Regions from separate parts of the Streptococcus sp. ST14 genome, predicted to be linked through region 3. Evidence: predicted binding sites of a transcription regulator. Region 3 holds the regulator's gene; each other region holds the start of a gene.
The links. Region 3 encodes NrdR, which represses ribonucleotide reductase genes. Its sites were predicted from a motif close to ACACNATATATNGTGT; they were not measured.

Region 1 (10,376 bases), on a different contig from region 3:
CATTTTCTAGTAAGTAGTCATTTAATCGGAGACGAAGGTTGAGAAAGCCAAGAGCCTGGCCTGCTACGTCAAAACTAACCAGCTGGATAGCAGGAACCCAGTTTTCAGGAATATTGAGTCCCGCTTCCGCTTGAAGATTTTCTTTTAGCCACTCTTCATAAACAAAATTGTTGGCGTTCCAAAACCCACCATCGTGGGCTGATTGAGTCTGTTCAAACTCTGCCATCATCTCTAAAACTGTTTCTTTATCTGCCAATGTTGGTCTGCGTAGTATCATTTTTACCTCCAATAATTAAGAGAAAAGTGAGAGGCAACTCTCACTTTTATTTTTTCTTGTTCTTGTTTAAAAACTGTTCTCTGAGGTTGAGCAAGCGTTCTTTTTTTCCTACTCCACCTTTCGAATGTTTTTCATGATAACGGGTTACTTGAGCACGTCCCTTATCGTCTAATTGGTATTTCCCCATTGCGTTTCCTTCTAATTTATTACTTCATGTCCGGCTGTTTTAATAGTTGAGCCGTTCATGTGTTTGACACGCGCAGCAATTTCCTTATGACGTCCGTTGACCATCGGACGCGCTTGTGGGTTTCCAAGATAGCCACAGGTCCGTTTAACCACATCTACTGTTTTAGGATCGTTATTCCCACAGTTAGGACAAGCAAAGCCTCTCTCTGTCGGTTCAAAATCCCCTTCAAAGTCACACTTGTAGCAACGATCAATCGGAGTATTGGTTCCTAGATAGCCAACTCGGTCATAGGCATAGTCCCAAACAGCTTCCAGGGCCTTAGGATTTTGTTGAAGAACTGGATACTCACAATAATGGATGAAACCACCTGACGCACCTGCTTCTGGATAAACTTTTTCAAAATCCAGTTTTTCAAACGGTGTTGGATTTTTACGGACATCATAGTGGAAAGAGTTGGTGTAATATTCCTTGTCTGTAATATCAGGAATAGAGCCGAACTTCTCTGTATCCAAACGACAGAAGCGGTCTGTCAAGCTTTCAGACGGTGTTGAGTAGATAGAGAAATGGTAATCATATTGATCTGACCACTCTTCTACACGTCGTTTCATATCACGAATGATGTCAAGCGTAAATTCCTTGGCTTCTGGATTGCTTTCCCAGCTATTGCCAAAGAAGACCGTCGCCACTTCATACAAACCGATATAGCCTAGAGAAATGGTCGCACGGCGATTCTTAAAGAGTTGGTCAACACTTTCTTCTTTTCCGAGACGGCGGCCGAAGGCTCCATACTGATAAAGGATAGGGGCATTTGCTGGTGTTGCTTCCTTGGTTCGTTCGACACGATAAACCAGAGCATCCTCCGCAATGTTCATTCGCTCGTTGAAGATTTCCCAGAACTTGTTCAAGTCACCTTCAGACTCTAGGGCGATACGAGGCAGATTGACTGTCACAACACCTAGATTCATCCGACCTGAATTGACTTCTACACCATTTTCATCCTTCCAGCCTTGGAGGAAAGAACGGCAACCCATAGGCACCTTGAAAGAACCTGTCAGCTCGATAATCTTATCATAGGACAAGACATCTGGGTACATCCGCTTGGTTGCACACTCAAGAGCCAACTGTTTGATGTCGTAGTTAGGTGAATCTTCCTCTAAGTTGAGTCCTCTTTTTAGCGTAAAGATGAGTTTAGGGAAGATGGCTGTTCGATGTTCTGAACCAAGACCCTTGATACGAATGGTCAAAATAGCTTTTTGAATTTCACGCTCAAAACGACTAGTTCCTAAACCAAAACCAAGCGAAGTAAAAGGTGTTTGCCCATTTGAAGTGAAGAGGGTGTTGATTTCATACTCAAGAGATTGCATAGCATCGTAGATGTCCTTTTGCGTTTTCTTCCAAGCATAATCTTCCCGTTTGTCAGGTAAGACCCACTCTTCCGCATCCTTGAGGTGCTTTTGATAATTCTTCTCCGCATACGGAGCCAAGACTTCATCGATACGGTCAGCTGAGCAACCCCCGTACTGGCTAGAAGCAACATTGGCGATGATTTGTGAAATTTGAGCTGTCGCAGTCTGGATAGACTTGGGACTTTCTACCTCCGCATTGCCAATCTTAAAACCATTTTCCAACATACCTTTAAAATCAATCAAACAGCAGTTGGTCATAGGAGTATAGGGGCTGTAGTCCAAGTCATGATAGTGGATATCTCCTTTTTGGTGAGCATTGGCTACGTGCTTAGGAAGCATTTGCAGCCCGATTGACTTCCCAACAATCCCTGCTGTCAAATCACGCTGGGTATTAAAGACATCACTGTCTTTATTGGCGTTTTCATTGACAACTGCTTGGTCTTTATTAAGAAGCTTATGAATGCTAAAGTTGATATCTGTCGCTTTTGAGCGCTCAAAATCCCTTTGTGTCCGATAAGTGATATACTCCTCAGCTAGCGCATATTCTTTGGCTTCAAGGAGTTCATGTTCTACGACATTCTGAATTTCGTAAATCTTGACACCTTGAGGAAAGCGACTGTGAATTTCAGTGACGATTCTTTCAACCAGACCGTTTAGGCGTTTTTCTACTAGAGGCGTAAGGTCCATAACCTTTTCTGCCGCCTTGTGGAGAGCCTTGTCAATCTTGTCTACATCAAACACTACACGTCTACCATCTCGTTTTTCAACGAACAAGGTGGGAACGGTTGCAAGCTTTTCTTCTAATACAATCATATCCATGCTCTTTTCTAAAATATTGTTGAATTGTTTATATTCAGTATTATACCACTCTAAAAATAAAAAATCAATATCTTGTGTCAAAAATCCTAAAATTTTTAAAATTCCACAAGATATTGATTTTTTTATTTAGATTTATAAAGCTTGAATTCACTAGTATCTGTCTGAACAAGCTCATATTTCTCGCTGAGCCAGCTCTCTACATCCGACCACAAGGCAACTTTTTGATTGACCATAATCATCTTTGGTTGATTTTCTTTTAGATCATTCATCAGTTTGGTTTTATTTTCGTCGCTTGCAGTATAGAGTGTTGGTGTCACTAGAGAAGTTGGCGCCAAGCGTTCACTTGCACGATAGAAATCTGAACGATCATCCCAAGCATAGACACGATCCTCAGAACTCGTTTGCTGTTTGACCATACTAGCAAGACGTTCTCTCTCCTGATAAGTCGCCGGATGTGAAAGGTAGCGACTCAGGATAGGAAGAGCAATGAGGTAGGCAAGGGCAAACAGTGGCAGATAGAAATTCCCTTTAATAAAAGAGGCTTTTTCCTCACGTCTTCTACGACGACTCCCTCCCTCCGAAACATCTTCCTTGATCCCTGTCAGAAGGAGCAAGACCAAGAAAGGAAGGAGAATAACGAGACGAGTACCGTTGACAGGTTCATTTGAGAGAATCAAGATTCCCAAAGAAACCAACAAGCCCAAGCTAGTAGCAATTGATAAGGCATATTGCTTGGCTGGTTTTGACTGGAATAAACCAGTAAAGAGCAAACCAAGGGAACCTAGCCCCACAGCAAGCAAGCCATAGAAAGCCGCATTTTCAAGTAAATGTGAATTTGAAAAGAGGCTAAGGGTATTTACCGGATACAAGGTCTGGCTAATAGCATCCCCAAAACTACCTGTCCACACTGTATAGTAGCCCAAAGGATAGAATAAGAGTGAGAATCCTAAGGCTGACGCAAAGAACTGATATAACCCGTGAACAAAGTGACCTTTACCTAGATTAAAGCCAATGATGCCTAGAGCCAGTACAGCCGCAAACAAGGCGGTTGGAATCGGCGCAAGGAAGAAAGCAAGAGCAAGACTCATCCCCACTCTTACAAATCCTTTGTCATCATTTGGATAAGCTAAGTAGTTCGTAACAATACTCAATGAATAAAATAGGAAAGGCAAGGCTACTAAGAGAGCATAGCCACCACCAAAAGCGAGTCCTGCCACTAACAAATAGAACACAAATACCAGCTTCTTGGCTTCTTCTGCTTGACCAGTAAGAGCATCTGCAGATTTAAAAAGGAAAACACCTGCTCCAAACAAGGCCAACCACTCAACCAAAGCAAGCAGAATACTTCCTAGGGAAAGATAGGTTAGCAAGTAATAGAGCAATCCATTCGTTCCAAAGTAATCTGTATACATTTGACCATTTTGATGCAAGGCCCAACCGGTATAAAGATCCTGAGTTTGTTGCGGACTGACTAAACCAAAAATAAAAGGCAGGACAACCGAAATGGCTGTGGCTACTAAACTCCAAAGCATGATACTAAAAAAGGGAATGGGAGCTCCTTCTCTCTTTTCTGGCGCTGACCAGTCTTGGTAATGAGATCCTTCTTGTTTCTCATCTATTTTCCCGTATACGTTCATTCAATTTCTCCTCTAAGTTTATCTGTTTTAGTATATCAAAATCTTACAGGAATGTCAGCTTGGGATTGATATTTGCTGAATTTCTTATCCAATATCGCAAAGCGTTCGATTTCACGAAAACGGTGAAACCTACTAATTCTAAACTCTTTAATAAAATCTTCATCTTCTAGATTGAGCATGTTTTTCTCCTTTACCTATCTATTCGTAAGAAGAAAAAATAAGATCCAGCCTTGGGCTAGATCTCGATGGATAGTTAGAGCATGGGTGCAAACAACTGGACAATTTCCTTAATGAGGCTTTGGTACCAGCTTGTTTTGATTGTGTGGGGATAGATTTCTTGAGAAACCTTAAAAATCTCTTCGAAGTCCCTCTCAATATCGATGATAGATTGCGTTCTATAAAGCAAGACGGCATTTTCATAGTGGTGAAGCAAGCTACGATAGTCAAAATTGATGGTTCCCACAGTAGCTGCCTCTCCATCGACCAGCATTTGCTTGCTATGAAGAAAGCCGGGACTGTACTCGTAAATGCGAACCCCTGCAGATAACAAGTCTGGATAAGCTCCGCGAGTAACCAATTGGATGACCTTCTTATCTGGGATACAAGGTGTCACAATTCGCACATCTACCCCTCTCAGAGATGCATTTTTGATACTTTCTGTGAGATCATAGTCCGCAATCAGATAGGGTGTCGTGATATAAACATAGTCTGTAGCTTGATTGATAAGATTTTGATAGACCGTTTTGCCAACCTGAGATCGGTAAATAGGTTTAGGACCACTACTATAGGGGATACAGAGCCCCATCCCGTCTCTAGGTTGATTTTCAAGATGGTATTGGTCAAAGTCACTGATCTCTCCACGATTGATATACCAGGTGGATAAAAAGAGTCTAGTAAAAGCCTTTACTGCTGGACCATCCAACCGAATACCACTATCCTTCCAGTAACCAAAGCGTTCGATATGATTGATATACTCGTCTGCTAGATTGGCACCCCCTGTATAGGCAATCTGCCCATCGATAATCATGATTTTACGGTGGTCACGATTGTTATAGGCAACGGTCAAGCGCGGAATCACCTTGTTAAATTTATGGGCTTCAATCCCTCGGCTACGAAGCTGGATGGTATAATCCCCAGGTAAGGTTGCCATACATCCAATATCGTCATAAAGAAGCTTAACTTCTACTCCTTGAGCAGCCTTTTCTTCCAAAATCTCTAAAATGCTGTTCCACATCAAGCCTTCTTCGATGATATAGTACTCAAGAAAGATAAATTTCTCCGCTTTCCTGAGATCCTCTAGCATCTGATGCCACATACTTTCACCAGAAGCAAAAAATTGTGTATCCGTTCGATCATAGACATCAGCATTCGTATCCATACTGAGAAGGGATTTGATGACGCCATAAGCAGACTTGTCTTGTTCCTTTAACTCCAAACGGAGGGCTCTGCTATTGTCCTCTCTGTCAACCATTGATTGGAGTTGTTTCAATTGCTTGATCTCTTTTTTAGATAGACGGCGTTCTCCAAACATGATATAGAGCAAGGGACCAAATACTGGAACAAAGGCTACTAAGAGCCATGTTACCTTGCTTTCTGGATTCATAGAACGATTAACAATCGATACAATGGTTGCTATACTCATCAAAATAACTAGGATAATCCAGAGAATCGGAGCCATCCGACCTAGATAGAGAAATAAACCAAAGACGATAAACAACTCCGCCAACATGATGGTAATACTAAAACCATACTTGGACATGAGTAGCTGCATTTTTCTAGCTGTCATACATCCCCTTCCTTTTCTAACATTCTCCTAACTGCTTGATAAACTAATGTCTCTACTAGTATACCTCAGTTCAGGGGTAGATAGCAACCTTTTGCCTTTTTCTATGCAAACTATTCCAAGAACTGCAAGATTCTTAAACTACACCCTTACTATTATGAAGCGTTTCCCTTTTTATCTTTTTAACTAGGGTATTAAGAGGCCTAAAAAGAACTACCAAAATGATAGTTCTTTCCAATATTATTTATATTTTGAGGAATTAGTCCCTTCCACTCTACTTGATTTTTAGAAGAGTTCTTTATAAAGAGCAATGGTCTCTTCTAAAGTTGGCATATAAGAAGTTTTACAAATATTTGTAAGCGTTTTAAATAAAAAGTTAGTAAAGAACAGCCAGCCCTTTTTTCAAGAAAAAAGCTCCAAAAAGATAGCTTTCATCTTATTGGAACTTTTACTTAATCATTATTGCTTAGTTAATACCACTCGGTCAGATGCCTCTCGGTCCATATCATCGATAATCAATTGATTACCATTAACCGTGTAAATTTTGACATCATCACCGATAATGACACGTTGATTTTCTGGCTCAAAGCTGACTTGCTTGATTTCCTTATCCCCATCTGGCTCGACCTCAGTCCATGTGCCAGTTTTACCTGTTACAACAAGAGTGATTTGGTCATTCTCATCTTTTCCAGTATAGGTACCATCGATATTCGTAGGTTGAGCTACAGTAGTGTCCTGACTTGAGGACGCCTGTGGTTGGCTGGCACTTGTAGCAGCACTAGAAGATGACTCTTGTTGAGTAGATGGTTGTTGAGCAGATTGCTGGGTAGGTGCTTGTGTCTTAGATCCACAAGCTGTTAAAAGACTAAGAATTGCTAGGGAAGCAATAGAAAGTGTGAATGTTTTTGTTTTCATAGCGATTTCCTTTCTTTTGTGCCAATGTTTTGCTGGATCAGTTTCCAGATGCACCTCCTACCTCAAGTATAACAACTTAAGCCTAGAAGGTCAACCAATCTCATCACTTCCTAGCAAACTCGCTCGGACTTCTGAGATAAAGTAGAGGGATCCCGTCACGAAAAGCAAGTCCTGATCATTGGCCTTTTCTTCAAATTCTCTGATAAAGTCCCCATAGGAAGAAATCAAATCGTAACCCGCCACATCCTTCTCATCCAAGGAGCCTTGGTAGTCAAAGCCCGTTACCTTAAGTTCCACCTGAGGCAACTGCTCCATTAGATAGCCTAGCATCCCCTGATAATCCTTGCGTTTAAGAGCTCCAAAAAGGATGCGAACTTGATAGCCTTGCTGGATTTCCCCCTGGATAAACTCTACTAGACGAGTCAAGGCTGGCAGATTGTGAGCCCCATCTAGATAGAGTTGCGGGCGAATCCGTTCCAATCGACCTGCCCAATGTGTCTCCTTCAAAGCCCGTCTAACAAACTCTTCTTCGACCCTTTCACCTCTTGAAGCTATAAACAGAAGAAAAGTTTGTAAAGCCAAGGCGGCATTTTCCTGCTGATAAACACCCTCCAAACTGATTTCAAGCTGTGAAAAGCTTGCTAGGCTACTTGAAAAATCCCCAGCAGTCAAGGTGAAGTCTCGCCCAGCTTGATAAAGTTCAACAGCTAACTCTCTTGCTCTTTTTTGACAGACAAGCTCCGCTTCTGGAGCAAGTTTAGCAATGACCGCCTTCTTGCCGGCCTTGAAAATACCAGCTTTCTGCTCGGCTATTTCCTTCAGACTATCTCCCAAGGTCTCCTGATGATCTAGCCCAATGGAAGTAATAACTGCAATCTCTCCTGTTACGACATTCGTTGTGTCAAGCAAACCACCAATCCCCACTTCTAGCAGAACTAGATCCACTCCCTGCTCTTTAAAGTAAAGCAAGGCAATCAAGGTCAACAACTCAAAGAAAGACAATTGATCATGTGTTTCTAAGAGAGTTTTCTCCATCTCCTTGACTTGGTTAGCTATACGGACAAAGTCTTCCTCCGCGATCGGCTGTCCATTGATACAGATTCGATCATGGATACTGACGATGTGAGGAGAGGTAAAAGTACCAACTTTTTTACCATGAGCAACAAACAACTCCCTCATAAAGGCAATAGTTGACCCTTTACCGTTAGTCCCTGTTACGTGGATAATAGGATAAGTCTTCTCTAGATTCCCCAGCAAATCCACAGCTCGCTGCATTCGTCCAAGACCAGATCTAAAGTTTAAACCAATCCGACTATGAAGCCATTCTTCTACTTCAAACATACATGTCTCCTTAACAACAATCCAATCAACTAGCGCACTAAAGTTTTACTGTAAATAAAAAGCGAGGCCGGGACAACAATCCCAACCTCTTACCTGGTTAGCTAATCACTAGCTACTATGAATTTCAACGTGGGCTAAAAACATCCCCCGGACATTCCTGCGTTTCTAATTTCTGGCTCAGGGCTAAAAACATCCACTGGATATTCCAACTCTTTCTAGTTTCTAGGAGTTGGGGTGATACAGTCTCCCAGACCCAGATTTACCAGTTCTCTCTTATTTCAAGGAACTGGGGTAAAAATATCCCCCGGATATTTTTACTCCTCCATAAAGCTGTTGAAGACTTCTTCAATCATGTTCCATTCGTCTTCTGAGTCTTCTGGAATTGGTTGCAATTCGCCTTCTGTTCCATCTTCATTTTCAGTGAATGAGTAGGCTTGGATTTCAACTTGCCCGTCTTCGTCTTCTTCTGCGTTAACTGGTACAAGCAGAACATAGTTCTTACCAAATTCTTCTTTTCCATCAATGGTCAAAAGGATTTCAAATAAAGTTTCATTTCCTTGTTCATCAACAAGTGTAATCAATTCACGTTCTTCGTGATCGTGGTTGTGATCGTGTGACATAGTTTCTCCTCTGTCTTAAAATTTTCTATCTAAATAATTTTGCAAAATCAGCTGAGCAGCCAACTTATCAATAACTTTCTTGCGTTTGTTACGGCTGATATCTGCTTGTTCAATCAACATACGTTCCGCAGCGACCGTTGTCAAACGCTCATCCTGATAGTCTACTGGCAAACCAAAGAGTTCTTCTAGCTTGGCACCATAGGCTTGACTGGCTTCTACTCGCGGTCCGCTTGTATTGTTCATGTTTTTTGGCAAACCTACTACAAAGCGTTCTACCTTATAGCTGTCAACCAATTCCTTGATACGGTCAAAACCAAACTGGCCCTGATCCTCATTAATCTGGATGATTTCAAGTCCCTGAGCGGTGAATCCTAGGGGATCGCTAATCGCCACCCCTACTGTTTTTGAACCGACGTCCAATCCCATAATTCTCATAGATTATAGATCGACTCCTTGTCCCTTAAGGTAGTAGCGTACCAATTCTTCAACAATTTCATCACGCTCATACTTACGGATTTGATTTCGTGCATTGTTATAACGAGGAACGTAGGCAGGGTCACCACTCAATACATAACCGACGATCTGGTTAATCGGATTGTAGCCCTTGTCATTCAAAGAAGCATAGACATCTGTCAACGTTTCGCTAATTTCTTTCTTATTGGAATCATCCAATTTAAACCGTACAGTTTCTTCAGTAAATCCCATTCTAACACCCTCTTTCCTTAGAATATTACTATTATAGCATATTTCCTTACGTTCTACAAATAAATCAGTTTGTTTATTTGGATTTTCTTACTGTTCTGTCGCCCCATTTGCCACTCTGTCAGCAATATACTGGCTAGGTTCGTTTTTTAAGAGATTTTCAAGACCAATATTTTTTAAATATTCTAGTTGAGATGCCTTTTTGACATCCAAAACTTGAAAATCATAAGTCGTTGTAGTCTGGATTTCTGTCTCGCTGAGTAGCTTGGTTTCCAGTGTAAATCCTGCCAGTTTGCGCGCCTCTTGGATGGTCTCATCCTTCTCTTCAGCTTCTAGAAGCGCTTTTTGCGTTTCCTCTAGGCCATTTTCAGAGATAAAAGTCTTGAGTTCATCCCCGACAGGTCGTTTTTGCTGGATGGTCAAGGTCAAAAACTGATTGCCTTTATAAGTAATGGTCTGAATCTGCTGCGTTCCATTTTCTGACTTCGGCATCAGCAAGGTCTTGGTGACAACCGTATTCTTTTCGGCATTGTCCAAAACGGGAAGGTTGGATTGGAGAGGTTCAGATGCTGTTGTGGAAGCAGCAGGAGTTTCCTTTTTTTGCCCACATCCCGCAAGCAAAAAGAGGAGAGCAAAACTAGCAATTAGTAACTTTTTCATAATTCCTCACATGATTTTAAAACAAAAGA
Region 2 (10,376 bases), on a different contig from region 3:
TCAGTCCAACCAACACCGTCATAAAGACTCTCTGTGTAGCCTTCTTCATTTTCATAAAGAGTATAGAGTAGGTCGTACATCCATTCTTTGAGTTTTTCTTGCTCTTCTTCAGGCAATTCATTGAAACCAAGTTGGAATTTGTAACCAATGTAGGTTCCGTGAACAGACTCGTCACGAATAATCAATTTAATGATTTCTGCAACGTTGGCTAGTTTGTTGTTACCGAGATAGTAGAGGGGAGTGAAGAAACCAGAGTAGAAGAGGAAGGTTTCGAGGAAGACGCTGGCAACTTTCTTTTCAAGTGGGCTGCCGTTTAGGTAGATTTCGTTGACAATCTCAGCCTTCTTTTGTAGGTAAGGATTGGTATTGGTCCATTCGAAAATTTCTTCAATCTCAGCCTTAGTATTCAAGGTAGAAAAGATTGATGAGTAAGATTTAGCGTGGACAGATTCCATAAATTGGATGTTATTGAAAACAGCTTCCTCATGTGGTGTACGGATGTCTGCGCGAAGGGCTTGAACCCCAGTTTCAGATTGCATAGTGTCAAGAAGGGTTAAACCACCAAAAACTTTTCCGACCAAGTCTTTCTCTTTGTTAGATAGCTTTCTCCAGTCATCCAAGTCGTTTGATAAGGGAATACGTGTATCGAGCCAAAATTGCTCCGTCAGTTTTTCCCAAGTTGATTTGTCGATGACATCTTCGATGGCATTCCAGTTAATGGCTTTGTAGTAAGTTTCCATTTAAAATCTCTTTCTGTGTTTAGTATTGCGAACTCACAATTATTTCTACTTTACCATAATTCTATAGGAGTATCGCACAAAAAGTCGGAAGCCCGACTTTTAAAATGTTACATAAATTATGTTATGACATAGTAGATTTGATTTTATCTGTGCTGCTTAGGGAAAAATAATGTTTCTATGCTAGAAACTAAATCACACAGCTTTCACATTGGTTGGCGCCGACTTCTCCACCGTCATCTGTAAAGGTACGGACGTAGTAGATAGACTTGATTCCCTTGTTAAAGGCATAGTTACGAAGGATGGACAAGTCACGTGTCGTTTGTTTATTTTCCCTCTTCCATTCGTAAAGGCCTTTTGGAATGTCACTACGCATGAAGAGAGTGAGTGAAAGTCCTTGATCCACGTGTTCAGTCGCAGCAGCGTAAACATCGATGACTTTACGCATATCCATATCGTAGGCAGAAGTGTAGTAAGGAATGGTTTCTGTAGACAAGCCAGCAGCAGGGTAGTAGATTTTACCAATTTTCTTCTCTTGGCGTTCTTCGATACGTTGCGTAATCGGGTGGATAGAAGCAGAAACGTCGTTGATATAGCTGATAGAACCATTTGGCGCTACAGCAAGGCGATTTTGGTGGTAAAGACCATCTTCTTGAACCTTGTCGCGAAGTTCAGCCCAATCAGCAACACCAGGGATAAAGACATTTTTGAAGAGTTCTTTAACACGGTCTGATGTTGGAACAAATTCACCAGTTACATACTTGTCAAAGTAACTTCCGTTAGCATAGTCTGATTTTTCAAAGTTGTGGAAGGTAATACCACGTTCACGCGCAATATTGTTTGACTCTACCAAGGTCCAGTAGTTCATAAGCATAAAGTAGATGCTTGTAAATTCAACAGACTCAGGTGAACCATATTCAATGAGTTGTTGGGCAAGGTAGCTGTGCAGTCCCATGGCACCGAGACCAAAGGTGTGGGCTTGGCTATTTCCATGGTCAATCGTTGGTACAGCTACGATATGTGAACTATCTGTAACGAAAGTAAGGGCACGAACCATAGCACGGATAGAACGACCAAAATCAGGTGAAGTCATCATGTTAACCACGTTGGTTGAACCCAGGTTACATGAAACATCTGTTCCCATTTGAAGGAATTCTTGAGCATCGTTGATCAAGCTTGGTTCTTGAACTTGAAGAATCTCAGAACACAAGTTACTCATGATAATCTTTCCATCAACAGGATTTGCACGGTTAGCCGTATCTATGTTGACTACATAAGGATAGCCAGACTCTTGTTGCAATTTAGAGATTTCAGTTTCCAAATCCCGCGCCTTGATTTTTGTCTTGCGAATATTTGGATTTGCGACCAATTCATCGTATTTTTCAGTAATGTCGATGTAATTGAATGGCACACCGTATTCTTTTTCTACAGAGTAAGGGCTGAAGAGGTACATTTCTTCATTTTTACGAGCCAATTCGTAGAATTTATCAGGTACTACAACACCAAGTGATAGAGTCTTGACACGTACTTTTTCATCAGCGTTTTCTTTCTTAGTTGAAAGGAAAGCGATGATATCTGGGTGAAAGACGTTGAGGTAGACAACACCGGCACCTTGACGTTGCCCCAATTGGTTGGAGTAAGAGAAGCTGTCTTCAAAAAGCTTCATAACAGGAACGACACCTGAAGCAGCTCCTTCATAGCCTTTGATAGGTGCACCAGCTTCACGAAGGTTGCTGAGGGTAATTCCCACACCACCACCAATACGTGAAAGTTGAAGAGCTGAGTTGATAGAACGTCCGATAGAGTTCATATCATCCGTCACTTGGATTAGGAAACAAGATACCAACTCCCCACGACGAGCACGTCCAGCATTCAAGAAGGAAGGAGTAGCAGGTTGGTAGCGTTGGTGGATGATTTCATTGGCAATATCGATTGCAACAGCTTCATTCCCATCAGCGAAATAAAGGGCGTTGAAGAAGACACGGTCTTCCATATTTTCAAGATAGTATTCACCGTCATTAGTCTTTAAGGCATATTGATTGTAAAATTTATAAGCTGCCATGAATGACTTGAATTGGAAGTTTTGGTCTTTGATAAATTGAGCCAATTCTTCCAAGAACTCTGGACGGTATTTCTTGATAAAGGCTGTTTCGATGTAGTTGTGTTCAATGAGGTAATTGATTTTGTCTTTGATTGAATCAAAAACCATAGTGTTTGGAACTACATTTTCTTTAAAGAAAGCATCCAAGGCTTCCTTATCTTTATGAAGCATGATTTGTCCATTAACAGGACGGTTAATTTCGTTATTAAGACGGAAGTAAGTCACGTCTTCAAGATGTTTTAATCCCATAAAATTTCCCTTATCTAATTACAAAAGAAAGGCTTCTAAGTTAGCCCTAAAAGCAGTTTCTTCTGGATGATGTACTAAGATTATGCTAATTGTTTCAGTTTTCCTGGTTGGAAGCCTGAAAAGACCTCAGTTGGTGTTTGGATAACAGGAGCAGCGCTGAAACCCAGCTCTTTAACTTGATCGACGTACTCAGGTTGCTCGTCGAGATTGATCTCACGATAAGCGACATTGTTGCTGTCCAAGAAACGCTTGGTCATCTTACATTGGACACAGTTGTTTTTAGAATAAACGGTTACCATTTTCGTAACTCCTCTTTCAAAATAGATTACTTTCTTAGTATATCAGAAAAAAAAACTTTGTCAAACTTTTTAAACTAAATCTTGTGCTAAAAAGTTACAGTTTTAAAAACAAAGCACAAGATATAGTGTTTTGTCAGAGTGTAAAATTGGGTTTTCATTGAACTATCAAAGTTTATCAAAACAAAAAAACTATATACTGTATATTGGTAAGATAAATAGAAGATTTTCAGCAAGTTATCTGAAAGGAAATATAAGAAAGTCCATAAAACACTTGAAAAATAATCTAGAAGGTGATATAATACAGTCTTGTAAGGGTTATCACATATAATCCAAAAAAGAAATAACTAAAGGAGAGTCAAACTATGGCTTCTAAAGATTTCCACGTAGTGGCAGAAACAGGTATTCACGCACGTCCAGCAACATTGTTGGTTCAAACAGCTAGCAAATTTGCTTCAGATATCACTCTTGAATACAAAGGTAAATCAGTAAACCTTAAATCTATCATGGGTGTTATGAGTCTTGGTGTTGGCCAAGGTGCTGACGTTACAATTTCAGCTGAAGGTGCAGATGCTGACGACGCAATCGCTGCTATCACTGAAACTATGGAAAAAGAAGGATTGGCATAAGGAAAATGACAGAAATGCTTAAAGGAATCGCAGCATCTGACGGTGTTGCAGTTGCAAAAGCATATCTACTCGTTCAACCGGATTTGTCATTTGAGACTATTACAGTCGAAGATACAAACGCAGAAGAAGCTCGCCTTGATGCCGCTCTACAAGCATCACAAGACGAGCTTTCTGTTATTCGCGAGAAAGCAGTAGGTACGCTCGGTGAAGAAGCAGCTCAAGTTTTTGACGCTCACTTAATGGTTCTTGCTGACCCTGAAATGATCAGCCAAATCAAGGAAACAATCCGTGCGAAGAAAGTGAATGCAGAAGCAGGTCTGAAAGAAGTAACAGACATGTTTATCACTATCTTTGAAGGCATGGAAGACAACCCATACATGCAAGAACGTGCAGCGGATATCCGCGACGTGACAAAACGTGTATTGGCAAACCTCCTTGGTAAAAAATTGCCAAACCCAGCTTCTATCAATGAAGAAGTAATCGTGATTGCGCATGACTTGACTCCTTCAGATACAGCTCAATTGGACAAAAACTTTGTAAAAGCTTTTGTAACCAACATTGGTGGACGTACAAGCCACTCAGCTATCATGGCGCGTACGCTTGAAATTGCAGCAGTATTGGGTACAAACAATATCACTGAAATCGTTAAAGATGGTGACATTCTTGCCGTTAACGGTATCACAGGTGAAGTTATTATCAACCCAACTGATGAGCAAGCAGCAGAATTCAAGGCTGCTGGTGAAGCTTATGCGAAACAAAAAGCTGAATGGGCTCTCCTGAAAGATGCTAAAACAGTAACAGCTGATGGCAAACACTTTGAATTGGCTGCCAACATCGGTACTCCAAAAGACGTTGAAGGTGTCAATGACAACGGTGCTGAAGCTGTTGGTCTTTACCGTACAGAGTTCTTGTACATGGATTCTCAAGACTTCCCAACAGAAGACGAGCAGTACGAAGCTTACAAGGCTGTACTTGAAGGAATGAACGGTAAACCTGTTGTCGTTCGTACAATGGATATCGGTGGAGATAAGGAGCTTCCTTACTTCGATATGCCTCACGAAATGAACCCATTCCTTGGATTCCGTGCCCTTCGTATCTCTATTTCTGAGACTGGAGATGCTATGTTCCGCACACAAATCCGTGCCCTTCTTCGTGCGTCTGTTCACGGTCAATTGCGTATCATGTTCCCAATGGTTGCGCTCTTGAAAGAATTCCGTGCAGCGAAAGCAGTCTTTGACGAAGAAAAAGCAAACCTTCTTGCTGAAGGTGTTGCAGTTGCGGATAATATCCAAGTTGGTATCATGATCGAAATCCCAGCAGCAGCAATGCTTGCAGACCAATTTGCCAAAGAAGTTGACTTCTTCTCAATTGGTACAAACGACTTGATCCAATACACAATGGCAGCAGACCGTATGAACGAACAAGTTTCATACCTTTACCAACCATACAACCCATCAATCCTACGTTTGATCAACAATGTGATTAAAGCAGCTCACGCTGAAGGTAAATGGGCTGGTATGTGTGGTGAGATGGCTGGTGACCAACAAGCTGTTCCACTTCTTGTCGGAATGGGCTTGGATGAGTTCTCTATGTCAGCAACATCTGTACTTCGTACACGTAGCTTGATGAAGAAACTCGACACAGCTAAGATGGAAGAGTACGCAAACCGTGCCCTTACAGAATGCTCAACAATGGAAGAAGTTCTTGAACTTCAAAAAGAATACGTTAATTTTGATTAATCGAAAAGTCCTTGCAACTTAGTTGCAGGGATTTTTTATATTTTTTAAAGGATTATCAAGATAAACTAGTTAATATGAAGCCTTTCGAAGACAAAGTAGTGGGGCAGAATAAAAAAATACTTAACCGGTTCATAAAACGCTTGACAAGTTGCAAATTTAGGAGTAAACTATTAACCAGTTAAGTAATAGAGAGGAGTTTCTGCAATTTAGAAATGAATTGCAACTAGAAATATCAAATAGAAAGAGAGTTTCGATGAAAATTAATAAGAAATACCTTGCTGGTTCTGCGGCAGCTTTGATTTTAAGTGTCTGTTCTTATGAGTTGGGACTTTATCAAGCTAGAACGGTTAAGGGAAATAATCGTGTTTCCTATATAGATGGAAAACAAGCGACGCAAAAAACGGAGAATTTGACTCCTGATGAGGTTAGCAAGCGTGAAGGAATCAATGCGGAGCAAATCGTCATCAAGATAACAGACCAAGGCTATGTCACTTCACATGGCGACCACTATCATTATTACAATGGTAAGGTTCCTTATGATGCTATTATCAGTGAAGAACTGCTGATGAAAGATCCGAATTATCAGTTGAAGGATTCAGACATTGTCAATGAAATCAAGGGTGGCTATGTGATTAAGGTAGATGGAAAATACTATGTTTACCTTAAGGATGCAGCCCATGCCGATAATGTCCGTACAAAAGAAGAAATCAATCGGCAAAAACAAGAACATAGTCAGCATCGTGAAGGTGGGACTCCAAGAAACGATAGTGCTGTTGCCTTGGCACGTTCGCAAGGACGTTATACTACAGATGATGGTTATATCTTTAATGCTTCTGATATTATAGAGGATACTGGTGATGCTTATATCGTTCCTCATGGCGATCATTACCATTACATTCCTAAGAGTGAGTTATCAGCCAGCGAGTTGGCTGCTGCAGAAGCCTTCCTATCTGGTCGGGGAAATCTGTCAAGTTCAAGAACCTATCGCCGACAAAATAGCGATAACACTCCAGGAACAAACTGGGTACCTTCTGTAAGCAATCAGGGAACTACCAATACTAACACAAGTAACAACAGCAATACTAACAGTCAAGCAAGTCAAAGTGATGAGGGTATTGATAGCCTTCTAAAACAACTTTATGCCTTGCCACTCAGTCAACGACACGTGGAATCTGATGGCCTTGTCTTTGATCCGGCGCAGATTACAAGTCGAACAGCTAGAGGAGTTGCTGTACCTCATGGTGACCATTACCATTTTATCCCTTACGAACAAATGTCTGAATTGGAAGAACGAATCGCTCGCGTCATCCCGCTTCGTTATCGTTCAAACCATTGGGTACCGGATTCAAGACCAGAAGAACCAAGTCCACAACCGACTCCGGAACCTAGTCCAAGACCGCAACCTGCACCAACTCCTCAACCAACTCCAAGCAATCCAATTGATGAAAAATTGGTTAAACAGGTGATTCGAAAAGTAGCTGATGGCTATGTATTTGAGGAGAATGGAATCTCTCGTTATATTCCTGCCAAGGAACTTTCAGCAGAAACTGCTGCAGCCATTGATAGCAAACTAGCCAATCAAAAAAGTTTAGCTCATAAGCTAGGTCCTAAGAAAACCAACCTCCCATCAAGTGATCGAGGATTTTACAATAAGGCTTATGATTTACTAGCAAGAGTTCATCAAGACTTACTTGATAATAAAGGGCGACAAACTGATTTTGAGGCTTTGGATAAACTCTTGGAACGTCTCAATGATGTCTCAAGCGATAAAGTCAAGTTAGTTGATGATATTCTTACCTTCCTAGCACCGATTCGTCATCCAGAACGTCTAGGGAAACCAAATGCGCAAATTGCTTATACTGATGATGAGATTCAAGTAGCCAAGTTGGCAGGTAAGTATACAACAGAAGACGGTTATATCTTTGATCCTCGTGATATCACAAGTGATGAGGGGGATGCTTATGTAACTCCTCATATGACCCACAGTCATTGGATTAAGAAAGATAGTTTGTCTGAAGCTGAAAGAGCGGCAGCCCAGGCTTATGCTAAAGAGAAAGGTTTAACGCCTCCTTCGACAGACCATCAGAATTCAGGAAATACTGAGGCTAAGGGAGCAGAAGCTATCTACAACCGCGTGAAAGCAGCCAAGAAGGTGCCACTTAATCGTATGCCTTACAATCTCCAACATACTGTGGAAGTCAAAAACGGAAGCTTGATTATTCCTCATTATGACCATTATCATAACATCAAATTTGAGTGGTTTGACGAAGGACTTTATGAGGCACCTAAGGGGTATAGTCTAGAAGATCTCTTTGCGACTGTCAAGTACTATGTCGAACATCCAAACGAACGTCCGCATTCAGATAGTGGTTGGGGGAATGCAAGTGACCATGTTCAAAGAAACCAAAATGGTCAAGCTGATACCAATCAAACGGAAAAACCATCAGAGGAGAAACCTCGGACAGACAAACCTGAGGAAGAAAAGCCACGCGAAGAGAAGCCTCAAAGTGAGAAACCAGAATCTCCAAAACCAACTGAGGAGCCAGAAGAAGAATCACCAGAGGAACCAGAAGAACCTCAGGTTGAAACTGAAAAGGTTGAAGAAAAACTGAGAGAGGCTGAAGAGCTACTTGCAAAGATCCAAGATCCCATTATCAAGTCCAATGCCAAAGAAACTCTCACTGGCTTAAAAAATAACCTGCTATTTGGTGCTCAGGATAACAATACCATTATGGCTGATGCTGAAAAGTTGTTGGCTTTATTAAAGGAGAGCAAGTAAAGGTAGAAGCATTTTCTAGATCCTAAAAACAGGATAGGAGATCTAGAAAAGATAAAATCGAAAATGAGAATAGAATGTAAGTTCTAATTCTCATTTTTTTCATGAAAATATGCAAAATATCTTGACATATAGTGTAAATAAAGATAAACTATTTACTAGTTAATTAAATGGTTAAATACTAGTTAAGGAGTAATGATGAAAAAAAGAACAATTCTACTATTAATGGCAAGTCTGTTGATTCTTGTCTTAGGAGCATGTAGCCAAAAAGAAAAACAAGAAGCAAAAGGGATGAAGATTGTCACAAGTTTTTACCCAATCTATGCCATGGTCAAAGAGGTATCAGGGGACTTGAATGATGTACGGATGATTCAGTCAAGTAGTGGGATTCACTCCTTTGAACCGTCAGCAAATGACATTGCTGCTATTTATGACGCGGATGTCTTTGTCTACCATTCTCATACGCTCGAATCTTGGGCTGGAAGTCTAGATCCTAACTTGAAAAACTCAAAAGTTAAGGTTTTAGAAGCTTCTGAAGGAATGACCTTGGAGCGTGTTCCAGGTTTAGAAGATGTAGAAGCTGGTGACGGTATTGATGAAAAAACACTCTACGACCCTCACACTTGGTTAGATCCAGAAAAAGCTGGCGAAGAAGCTCAGATTATCGCTGACAAACTTTCGGAGATTGATAGTGCTAATAAGGAAACGTATCAAAAGAATGCTAAAAACTTTATCGCTAAAGCCCAAGAATTGACTAAGAAGTACCAGCCTATTTTTGAAAAAGCGAGTCAAAAGACCTTTGTTACACAACACACAGCCTTTTCTTATCTCGCTAAACGCTTTGGTTTGAAACAACTTGGTATAGCAGGGATTTCCCCTGAACAAGAGCCAAGTCCGAGACAACTAACAGAAATTCAAGAATTCGTTAAGACCTATAAGGTTAAAACCATCTTTACTGAGAGCAATGCTTCTTCTAAAGTCGCTGAAACCTTGGTCAAATCAACAGGAGTTAGCCTAAAGACACTCAATCCTTTAGAAGCAGATCCTGAAAATGACAAAACTTACTTAGAAAATCTAGAAGAAAACATGAATGTTCTTGCAGAAGAATTAAAATGAGGAAATTATGAAAATCAATAAAAAATATCTAGCAGGTTCTGCGGCAGCTTTAATTTTAAGTGTTTGTTCTTACGAGTTGGGACTGTATCAAGCTAGAACAGTCAAGGAAAATAATCGTGTTTCCTATATAGATGGAAAACAACCGAGTCAAAAGGCAGAGACTTTGACACCTGATGAAGTCAGTAAAAAAGAAGGTATAAATGCTGAGCAGATTGTCATCAAGATCACGGATCAAGGTTATGTGACTTCTCACGGAGACCATTATCATTACTATAATGGTAAGGTCCCTTATGATGCTATCATCAGTGAAGAGCTACTGATGAAAGATCCGAATTATCAGTTGAAAGATTCAGATATTGTCAATGAAATCAAGGGTGGTTATGTGATTAAGGTAGACGGGAAATACTATGTTTACCTGAAAGATACGGCTCATGCGGATAATATTCGAACAAAAGAAGAAATTACTCGTCAGAAACAAGAACATAGTAGTAATCACGGAGGAGGTTCTAACGATCAGGCAGTAGTTGTAGCCAGAGCTCAAGGACGCTATACAACAGATGATGGTTATATCTTTAATGCATCTGATATCATCGAAGATACGGGCGATGCTTATATCGTTCCTCATGGTAATCACTTCCACTATATTCCTAAGAGTGACTTGTCTGCCAGTGAATTAGCTGCTGCTCAAGCCTTCTTATCTGGTAAAGGTGGTCAAACAAGCTCAGTTGGGTAT
Region 3 (10,376 bases):
GTCTTTTTCTAACAACAAACTAAACTTTTGTCCATCAAAAGCAGGGGACGCTTCTTGCAACCGTCGTCTCAAATCCCTAGCATAAGCCAAGTCATAATAGTCCTTTACTTTTTTCGCCATTTTTAAATTCCTTAATCTTCTGTTTACGGAACTTATTATATCATACAGATAGCTCGTCAACAAAATCATTTTCACTTCTCAAACTATTTTGTCAAGAAAGTAAAAAGGACTAGAAGCTCGTCTAGTCCACCAATTTTTAATGTTTAATTTCCCAAAAATGTTGGTAATAAGCCAAAGTACAAAAAGAGATTGATCCAGAAGACCAAGCAAAAGATGATGCCAAAGATGAGAAGACTGATTTTTTTAATCAGTATGGAATATAGAATGGATAAGACACCAAAGACCACGAAGATTTTTTTCATAACGAAATAATAAATTGAAACTCCTGCTATTTGCCAACTCCAAGGAAGAAAAAATACGAGCAACCAGAGGATGCAAACCGTAAGAATGTAGATTTTGTAATAGCTATACATAAACTGCCTTACCTTTGACATCTTAAACCTCCTCTAAAAATTAGCTATTCTGTGATGAGTCTCTGTTATTGATCTGTCTCAGCTTGAACATTCTCTTCAGGCAGACATAGACTTTCCAGTCATTCACAAGAGATAAAAAGACTAAAAGAATCCATATCCCCCATCTTGTTAGTTCCATGGGATTTTTCAAGACAAAATTGAAAATTAAAAATGAAAAAATTGTAAAAGCGATACTAAATAAAGCCCACAAAGGGAGATAAATCCAGTAAAAGTAATAGAAAAACGCGAAATATTTACTATCTTTATCCGCCTTCTCAATCCAATGAAAAAAATAAAAGTATGGTGACAAGACCAAAAGTTGAAAAAGTCTTTCTAGCATGGCTTTCTCCAAGATTTCGTTTTATTTTATTATACCAAAAAAACCTGGAAAAGACTTTCCAGGTTTGAGTTTGAAATCACTAGTCATACTAGAGAAATTCCTTTATTCATAGGCTGATCCACTTTATTGACTTGATGAAGATGTTCCAAAATCGACCTTAGGAACTGTCTTGGCTTCTTCTGTTTCTTTAAAGGTTTCAGCTTCTTTAAAGTTCATCATATTCGCAAAAAGCACAGTTGGAAAACTTCTCAACTTTTGATTGTACTCGGCTGCGACTTTATTATAATCCTTGCGTGCTACAAAGATACGATTTTCACTGCCTGAAAGTTCGACCATTAGTTGCTCAACATTTTGATTGCTCTTGAGTTCTGGATAATTCTCCGTCAAGGAAATCAAGCGGGAAAGAGCGGAGCTCAATTCGCCCTGAGCCTTTTGGTTTTCTTCCGATGTCACTGAGCTACTACCGATTTTAGCTCTAGCATCCGCAATCTTGGTAAAGACTTCGGTTTCATGATTCATTTGTCCTTTAACGGACTCCACCAAGTTACCAATCAAGTCCGAACGACGTTGGAGGGCTGTCGAGACATCGGCCTGAGCCTGCTCCACCTTAGTCTGTTCACCAACCAGACCATTATAGGTCGTCACTGCGGAACAACTTCCCAGAATTAGTAGTCCAAAGAAAATCGCCACTATTGAGAGAATTACTTTATTTTGTTTCATATCAAAACCTTAACACTTTCTTTTATCAACTTTTCTGAGAAAATACTCAGATTTTAAATCAATTTCCCAAACTTTGTTTTTATTTTTAATTAAGGAGTGAACTCTTGCAAAGGAGTCACCTTACTGTATGGAGAAATCGGTTTGTGCAATATATGATCACTCACCAGTCATCAGAAGAACCACCGCCATCAAAGCCACCGCCGTCCCAGCCTCCAGATGAGTCGGAGCCCGAATCAGACCAAGAGGAACCTGAGTCTGATGAGTCACCGCCCCACCAGCCACTGCCAGAATCATCACCATGTGAACCGCTACCACGACCTCCAGATATAAATCCGATAATCATCACGATGAAGTAAATGAGAATTCCAAATCCGATAACTCCGTCACTCGAACTGCTTTTTCGATGCCGTCTCGAAGAACTGCTCTCACCAGCATACCTTTCAAGTTCCCTTAAGCGACTAGAGTTGGTAGTATAGCCGTAGCTACTTTTAGAACTTGAAGCACTTGTACTCGATCCACTATAGAACATGTAGTTGAGATTATTGACTATTGAGAGAACACCCTTGTTATAGTCACCATTTTTAAAGTAAGGGCGTGCCGTTGTCAAGAACCTGTGAGTCTGATAGTCTGTGATTTTACTGGCCACATTATTACTGGTTTCAATCCGTGATTTTCTATCTTGGACTGCTACCACAATCAAGACACCGTGATTGTCTCCCGAGTAGCCAATCTTCCAAGCTCTAGCTGTTTCATTGGCTACAGTCTCGATTGTTTCTCCATCTAGGCTTTTCACAACGTAAACACCCATCTGGAATTTTTCTGATTTTTTACTATTGACATTATTCAATTCCCGAATCTGACTTATAGTCTCATCCGTTAAATAATGATCCGGGTCATAAATCCCGTACTCAGGTTTTTCAGGTGCTGTGAATGCTGACAAGAAGAGAAAGACCATCAGCAACCCAAGCAAGCGAACCAACAAACTATGTTTAAATAATCTGCTTTTTTTCATAATAACCTCCCTGATAAAGGAAAATTGATTTAAGGAATTATAGCATTTTGATTTTTACAAAGAAAGTGCATTTTCATTACAAATAGATTACAAAAGCTAGGAAAATGATTGAAATTTGATGACAGATTCTCCTCCAATTTGATAGGTTCTTTTCTCCCCTCTTAGATAGAAAAAAAGAAGACTATGAAGTCTTCTTTCAGTTTATTTTTGTAGAAAAACAAGCAAGATTTACTTTCGTTTTCTCGCGATCAAGTGAATCGGTGTTCCCTCAAAGACAAAGGCCTTGCGGATTTGATTTTCCAAGAAACGCAAGTAAGAGAAGTGCATGAGTTCTTCTTCATTGACAAAGATGACAAAGGTTGGTGGCTTGGTTGCCACTTGGGTTGCGTAGAAAATCTTGAGGCGTTTCCCTTTGTCTGTCGGTGTTGGATTGATGGCAATGGCATCCATAATGACATCGTTCAAGACAGCTGATGGGATACGGGTGTTTTGGCTTTCACTGATTTGCTTGATCATCTCAGGCAGTTTATGGAGACGTTGCTTGGTAAGAGCGGATACAAAGACAATCGGTGCATAAGGCAGGTATTGGAACTGCTCACGGATGTCTTCTTCCCAGTTCTTCATGGTATGGTTGTCTTTCTCAAGAGTATCCCACTTGTTAACCACGATGATCATTCCTTTACCCGCTTCGTGGGCGAAACCTGCGATACGCTTGTCGTACTCACGAATACCTTCTTCTGCATTGAGGACCATCAAGACCACATCGGAACGGTCAATGGCACGCATGGCACGCATGACAGAGTATTTTTCTGTATTTTCGTAGACTTTACCAGACTTCCGCATACCAGCTGTATCAATCATAGTAAACTCTTGTCCATCAGCATCTGTAAAATGGGTATCAATGGCATCGCGCGTTGTTCCAGCTACTGGACTAGCAATCACACGGTCTTCACCCAAAATAGCGTTAATCAAACTTGATTTTCCAACGTTGGGACGGCCAATCAAGCTAAATTTAATCACGTCTGGATTTTCTTCTTCAACTTCGTGTGGTAGATTTTCCACAATGGCATCCAGCACATCACCCGTACCGATACCGTGGACAGACGAAATTGGCAGCGGTTCGCCCAATCCTAGCGCATAGAAATCAAAAATATCATTTCGCATTTCTGGGTTGTCAACCTTGTTAACGGCAAGGATAACAGGTTTATGGGTTTTATAGAGTTTGCGAGCTACGTACTCGTCCGCATCTGTAATCCCTTCTTTACCAGACACCACAAAAACGATGACATCCGCTTCTTCCATAGCGATTTCTGCCTGGTGCTTGATTTGTTCCATGAAGGGAGCATCGACATCGTCAATCCCTCCCGTATCAATCATACTAAAGGAACGATTGAGCCACTCACCCGTTGCATAGATACGGTCACGTGTCACACCCTCGACATCTTCTACGATTGAGATCCGCTCACCAGCGATCCGATTAAATAGGGTTGATTTCCCAACATTGGGACGTCCCACAATGGCAATAGTTGGTAAGGCCATGTTTTCTCACTTTCTACAATAACTTTTTCTGTTCTAGATTCTTCCGAGTTGAACGAGGTTCGGCTTGACCAAACTGCTCTGCCAAACGCTGACTCCAAGAGGTTGTCGCACGCGCACCAGCATAGTCTGCCTGTACTTTGTCATAGTCCAAAATCGCTGCTACTGGCTGTTCTTGGTATTCTTCTTCAAATACCACTTGGTTCAAAGGCAGTCTTGGTTTGACATCATGTTGTTGATTTGGCACACCGAGTGCAATCCCAAAAACGGGGTAGGTATAGTCAGGCAAATTAAAAAGCTCTGCTACTTCTTCCGACTTGTAACGGACCAAACCGATAATCACACCACCATATCCCAGACTCTCAGCCGCAAGCAAAGTATTTTGCCCAGCAAGCGCAGCATCCACAGAGGTGATGAGGAGACCTTCCACTCCTTGAGGTTGGAAAGTATCCGTATGGAGGCTTGCTCCTTTTTCTGCACGGTTTAGGGCACCAACAAAGAGCAAGAATGCAGCTGACTGGCGAATGGCTTCCTGTGGAACCAATTCATAAAGAGCATCTTTCTTCTCTTGACTGCGCACAAGAATCACAGAATAGGATTGGAAATTTTTCCAAGATGACGCCATTTGCCCAGCAGTCAGAATCTCTTCCAAGTCTGCTTGAGGAATTTCTTGCTCCTTAAAGCGACGAACTGAAGTATGAGCTTTCATCAGTTTAATGGTTTCTGTCATCGGCGATTTTCTCCTTCTAGTCTTGTCTCCTCTGCTAAATAGCGGATCCTTTCCATGACCCGTCTAGCTTCCCAAGTCTCATCATTTCCATTCTTTCCTTTGGCAAAATGTTTTTCCAAATCTTGGAAATTAAAGTTGGAAGTAAAGAAGGTTGGCAAATCTTCCTGCATACGATACTGGAGAATAACTTGGAGAATCTCATCACGCACCCAAGGTGTTGACTGCTCTGCACCAATATCATCCAAGACCAAGACTTCTGCTAACTTGATGTCATCCACCAAGGTCTTCACAGATCCTTCACCGATGGCATTTTTCACATCAATGACAAAGCTTGGATAGTGGAGAATCGTCGTTGATGCCCCACGTTTTTCAGATAGGTCGTGAGCTAAGGCCGCCATCATAAAACTCTTACCAACACCAAAATCTCCGTAAAGATAGAGGCCTTTTCGGATGTTTGGGTAAAGGTCAACAAAGGAATAGAGTCTCTCAAAAATCGGCAAGCGTCCTAGATCATCCAGGTCAATCTGAGCCAATTTCGCTTTCTTGAGACTGGCTGGTAGATTGATCAACTTAAGACGATTCTTAATTGCAGCCTCTTTTTCTGCCGCGATTAGTTCTGGTGTTTCTTCATAAGACACATCCGCATATCCGTGATTCATAACCAAGATGGGCTTGTAGCCACGCGCTATATAGTCCGCATCCCCACGAAGAAACTTGTCCCGTTCTGTGATATATTGGTTGAACTTGGAGATGCTACGATTCAACTCCTCTGGACTGAGGGATTCTTTCTGGATAAAAGCCGCTACATCTGGGTCTTTCATAATCTGCTGGACTAGGTCCTGATACTGAAAACGACTTGTCTGACGCTTGATAACATCGCCAACACTTTCCATCTAGTCTCCTCCTTCTTCTAATCGGGCTAACATTTCTTGTTTTTTACGTTCTAGTTCCAGACGAGTCTCCTCGCTGGTTTGATTTTTATATTCTGGATTACTCCACTTAGGAACATTGGTCTTAGTCGAGCTAGTTTTCGATTTCTGGTCTTCTTGCCCTTTTTGCTGACGCTCTCGAATCCGAAGCACAGCTTCTTCTGCTGTCCGAATTTTTTGATAAGCATAGTCATTTGCGACCTTCATGGCATATTTTTCATTAACATTAGCCGAATCAACCTTGTTAAAGGTTAGAAGCAAGACGATATTGATGACTTCATCCAACAAGCCTAAAGACGCCATCTGGTGAAGGAGTTCTCGTTCGCTCTGGGTGATGTTCCCCTTACGCGTTTGCTTGATTTCCGCTAAAAAGTGCAGGGGAGTTTTATTTTTGGCTTCCCTGATAATGGTCATTTCTTTGGGGCTAAAGTCAGAAGGAACCTGCTTTTGCGCAAGCTTTTCACGCATGCGTTTGACTGAAATAACCTGAGCCAGCGCTGTCGCCTTGGCTAATTGATAGGTTTCAAACCAGGTCCATTTTTTTTCATCTGCGATGGCAAACAATTCCAAAACATCTGCCTGCTCGTCTTCAAAACGCAAGCCATCTCGAGCCATCAGCCGCTGGAAATGTTCCAAATCAAAATCGTTTTTTAACTTGCTTTTAGACTCGCTTGGTGTCACTTCTTCAGTCAGGGTTGGAAAGACTTGGCTCAAAGAAACAGGGAGTGCTTCTCCCTCACTTGGAGTCTGCTTCATAGCAGAAACAGCTGTATCCCCAATCTTTTTCTCCAATAATCTACTATAGACAGAATGACTTAAAAAATCCTGACTGGAAAGGGGAGAATGAAGCTGCAATTCATAGACCTCCCCCTTCTGATAAAGGGTCAACAAATCCAAAGCAGATAAAATTTTAAAGGATTGGAGCAAGGTCGGCATGCCAAAGTTTAAGTGGTTGAGGATATGGGAAAAGAGATGTTCCTTTTGTCCACCATCCCAGAAGGTAATGGCATATAGATAGAGGCTCAGCGCCTCCTGACCGATAATCGGGAGGTAGCACTGCACCAGAGAAGAGGTATCTTGCGACACCCGATTATTCTTTAGAAAAGAAAAACGGTCATTTGGTTTCATCTATTTTTCCTTTTTCTTTTTAGAGGACTGGGTGATCTGCTGGAGAAGGCTCTCCAACTCACTCACATCCTTAAAGCTACGATAAACACTGGCAAAACGAACATAAGTAATCTCATCCAGCTCTGCCAATTCTTCCATGACTAAAGACCCAATATATTCACTTTGAATCTCATTCTCACTGCGACTACGGAGTTTTTGTTCGATACGATTGACCACCATGTTGATTTCATCACTCGAAACAGGGCGTTTCTGGGCTGAGCGGATAATCCCATTAAAGATTTTATCTCTCGAAAACTGCTCTCGTGTACCGTCTTTTTTGACGACAACCAGCGTTCTTTCTTCTACTCGTTCATAGGTTGTAAAACGATGCTGACACTCGTCGCACTCACGTCTTCGACGGATGGTATTTCCTTCTTCGGCTTGTCGACTATCAACAACACTAGACTTGGTAGCCCCACATTTTGGACAACGCATGCATTTCCCTCCTTGTCGTTTTCTTTTCATTATACCATTTTTTGAGCAATTCCCAAAACAATTCTTATTTTTACTTGACAAGTTTTTTGTTTTATTGTATTGTTTAATTAGAACAATAAAGACAAAGAAAGGAGACTATGATGTCCTGGTCATTTGATAATACAAAACCGATTTATTTACAGATTATGGAAAAAATCAAACTACAGATTGTTTCCCATGAACTGGAGCCCAACCAACAGCTCCCTACCGTGAGAGATTTGGCGAGCGAGGCTGGGGTTAATCCCAATACCATTCAGCGCGCCTTGTCTGATCTCGAACGTGAAGGATTTGTGTACAGCAAGCGGACAACTGGTCGATTTGTCACCGAGGATTTGGACCTCATCGTTCAGTCCCGCAAACAACTTTCCGAGGAGCAACTGCAACAATTCGTCTCTTGCATGCTTCAATTTGGCTACAAAAAAGAAGAACTGCCAAATGTATTAAGCGACTATATTAAAGGAGTTTAAGACCATGACACTACTAGCACTTGAAAATGTAACAAAATCATATGGAGCAACCGCGGCACTTGACAATATCTCACTAGAGATCTCAGCCGGAAAGATTGTCGGGCTCCTTGGACCAAACGGATCCGGAAAAACAACCCTAATCAAACTGATCAATGGCCTCCTTCAACCAAATAAAGGACGTGTCCTCATTAACGGACAGGATCCAAGTCCTGCTACCAAGGCGATCGTCTCCTACCTACCAGATACAACCTACCTCAATGAAGAGATGAAGGTTAAGGATGCTCTAATCTATTTTAAAACCTTCTATCAGGATTTCAACCTCGAAAGAGCCCAACACCTTTTAGCCGATCTCGGTATTGATGAAAACAGCCGCCTCAAGAAACTGTCAAAAGGAAATAAGGAAAAGGTCCAACTCATCCTGGTTATGAGCCGTGAAGCCCGCCTCTACGTTCTTGACGAACCAATCGGAGGTGTGGATCCGGCGGCCCGTGATTATATCCTCAATACCATCATCAACAACTACTCACCAACTTCTACGGTGCTGATTTCAACCCACTTGATTTCAGATATTGAGCCAATCTTGGATGAGATCATCTTCCTCAAAGACGGGAAAGTCGTCCGCCAAGGAAATGTTGATGATATTCGTTACGAGTCAGGTGAATCAATTGACCAGCTCTTCCGCCAGGAATTTAAAGCCTAAGCAAAGGAGATTATTATGTTTTGGAATCTAGTTCGTTATGAATTTAAAAATGTCAATAAATGGTATCTGGCACTCTACGGTGCTGTGCTTGCAATTTCAGTTTTGATTGGAGCTTTTATTAGCAGCCTTAGCCAGAGTTACAATCCTAACAATGCTGCTTATTTCATCTTCTTTTTAGTACTAGTCTTTGGAGGACTCAGCGTCACGCTTTGGATTGCGACGATCTTTTTAATCATCCGAAGATTCAAAGGAAGTGTTTATGACCGCCAAGGGTACTTGACCCTGACCTTGCCTGTCTCTGAGCACCAAATCATCACCGCAAAACTTTTAGGTGGCCTTGTCTGGTCCATCTTAAGCTATATCGTCTTTATCTTGAGTATATTGATTATCTTCTTCTTAACACCAATAGAAAAAGACTTCACTGCCCTCTATAACTTCATTTCCCCTTACCTCAGCTACGGCTGGCTGTATGCCCTATCACTGTTTGTAGGTTCGATCGCATGGATTTTATCCATTTACCTCTCCATCTCTATCGGACAACTCTTTAATGAGTATCGAACAGCTATGGGGATTCTAGCCTATATCGTTATTTCCATCGTTATTGGTTATATCACTTTCTTCTTCAGAGTTGATAATGACTTTAACGTGATAGCTAGTACAGAAATTCTGCGCGATCTCTTTTTATCAGCTATCTACTATCTCGGTACCTACTATATCTTGAAAAACAAGGTCAATTTGCAATAAAAAATGCCCAGCTAGAAAGCTGGGTTTTTCTTTAACTCAATATCAAGCTGGCTACAAGAGGGCTGACAAAAACATAAAGAATTCCAGTGACACCGATAGCCAGGCCACCCATGGCTCCTGCTACAGAACCATATCGAAAGGCCGTACCCGTTCCGACAGCATGACCTGTCCCTCCAAGGGAGAGTCCGACAGCCACTGGATCGTCAATCTTCAACCACTTCAAAAGGGTTGGTCCGATTACACTGGTCAAGATCCCAGTCGCTACTACGACGACCAAGGTCACAGTCGTCAAACCTTGCAATTTTTCTGTGATTCCCACTGCCATGGCAGTTGTCACTGACTTGGGAAAGAGAGAAATGGCTAGGAAAAAATCCATGCCAAAGATTTTCGCCACTATGGCAGTGAAGCTAGTGTTGACAACTACTGCTAGCAGACTACCAAAGAGAATACTCCGCGCATGGTGCTTCATCAAGTGAAAGCTCTTATAAAGCGGAATCCCTAGAGCCACTGTCGATGGGACTATCAAGTTGTTCAGATAAACCCCACCTTGGTAATAATCTTGATAAGAAATCCCCGTCGCCTTAAGGAAAATAATGATAAAAATAGCCGACAAAAGCAGGGGCGTTGTCAATGGATGGGGAAAACGTCTGTAAATCAGCATTCCCACTAGATAAGCTAGGATAGACAGAGCAATCCCAAACAAAGGATTGGATACAAATTCGCTCATTTGGCATCTCCTTTCTCATAATCTCCCTCAAACCGTCTCTTGATAAACTGTACCACTAGAGCTATTAGGACAATGTTAATGACAGCCGCAAAAAAGACAATCAAGACGATAGGCAAAAGATAGGGAGCAATCACATCAAACTTTTCCATGATACCCACTGCTGGCGGCAAAAAGAGAATGGTCATATTGGCCAGCAAGAAATTTCCAACCATGTTGACATGTCTGGTCCTTAGCCACTTGAACTGTAAGGCTAGAAAG

Region 1: a site for NrdR is predicted at 2,752-2,767, ahead of nrdD (anaerobic ribonucleoside-triphosphate reductase). Genes of this name have one in related genera too.
Region 2: a site for NrdR is predicted at 3,500-3,515, ahead of nrdH (glutaredoxin-like protein NrdH). Genes of this name have one in related genera too.

What each region holds. Positions count from the first base shown of each region.
Region 1 is NZ_JBJUSF010000002.1:73,404-83,779, forward strand. It holds gene ACIY19_RS01025 (GNAT family N-acetyltransferase) at 1-277, opposite strand, end outside; gene ACIY19_RS01030 (hypothetical protein) at 324-464, opposite strand; gene nrdD (anaerobic ribonucleoside-triphosphate reductase) at 476-2,683, opposite strand; gene ACIY19_RS01040 (damage-inducible protein CinA) at 2,812-4,326, opposite strand; gene ACIY19_RS01045 (hypothetical protein) at 4,362-4,505, opposite strand; gene cls (cardiolipin synthase) at 4,580-6,112, opposite strand; gene ACIY19_RS01055 (SP_0198 family lipoprotein) at 6,569-7,024, opposite strand; gene ACIY19_RS01060 (bifunctional folylpolyglutamate synthase/dihydrofolate synthase) at 7,115-8,365, opposite strand; gene ACIY19_RS01065 (DUF1292 domain-containing protein) at 8,680-8,985, opposite strand; gene ruvX (Holliday junction resolvase RuvX) at 9,001-9,420, opposite strand; gene ACIY19_RS01075 (IreB family regulatory phosphoprotein) at 9,424-9,690, opposite strand; gene ACIY19_RS01080 (SP0191 family lipoprotein) at 9,778-10,347, opposite strand.
Region 2 is NZ_JBJUSF010000019.1:32,109-42,484, reverse strand. It holds gene nrdF (class 1b ribonucleoside-diphosphate reductase subunit beta) at 1-740, opposite strand, end outside; gene nrdE (class 1b ribonucleoside-diphosphate reductase subunit alpha) at 928-3,087, opposite strand; gene nrdH (glutaredoxin-like protein NrdH) at 3,168-3,386, opposite strand; gene ACIY19_RS07180 (phosphocarrier protein HPr) at 3,749-4,012, shown strand; gene ptsP (phosphoenolpyruvate--protein phosphotransferase) at 4,018-5,751, shown strand; gene ACIY19_RS07170 (pneumococcal-type histidine triad protein) at 6,005-8,530, shown strand; gene ACIY19_RS07165 (metal ABC transporter substrate-binding protein) at 8,726-9,643, shown strand; gene ACIY19_RS07160 (pneumococcal-type histidine triad protein) at 9,651-10,376, shown strand, end outside.
Region 3 is NZ_JBJUSF010000006.1:14,713-25,088, forward strand. It holds gene ACIY19_RS03065 (DNA alkylation repair protein) at 1-120, opposite strand, end outside; gene ACIY19_RS03070 (hypothetical protein) at 264-554, opposite strand; gene ACIY19_RS03075 (LemA family protein) at 1,036-1,632, opposite strand; gene ACIY19_RS03080 (YgcG family protein) at 1,793-2,644, opposite strand; gene der (ribosome biogenesis GTPase Der) at 2,873-4,183, opposite strand; gene ACIY19_RS03090 (NADPH-dependent oxidoreductase) at 4,197-4,910, opposite strand; gene dnaI (primosomal protein DnaI) at 4,907-5,803, opposite strand; gene ACIY19_RS03100 (DnaD domain protein) at 5,804-6,967, opposite strand; gene nrdR (transcriptional regulator NrdR) at 6,968-7,441, opposite strand; gene ACIY19_RS03110 (GntR family transcriptional regulator) at 7,582-7,947, shown strand; gene ACIY19_RS03115 (ABC transporter ATP-binding protein) at 7,952-8,647, shown strand; gene ACIY19_RS03120 (hypothetical protein) at 8,663-9,391, shown strand; gene ACIY19_RS03125 (LrgB family protein) at 9,423-10,118, opposite strand; gene ACIY19_RS03130 (CidA/LrgA family protein) at 10,115-10,376, opposite strand, start outside.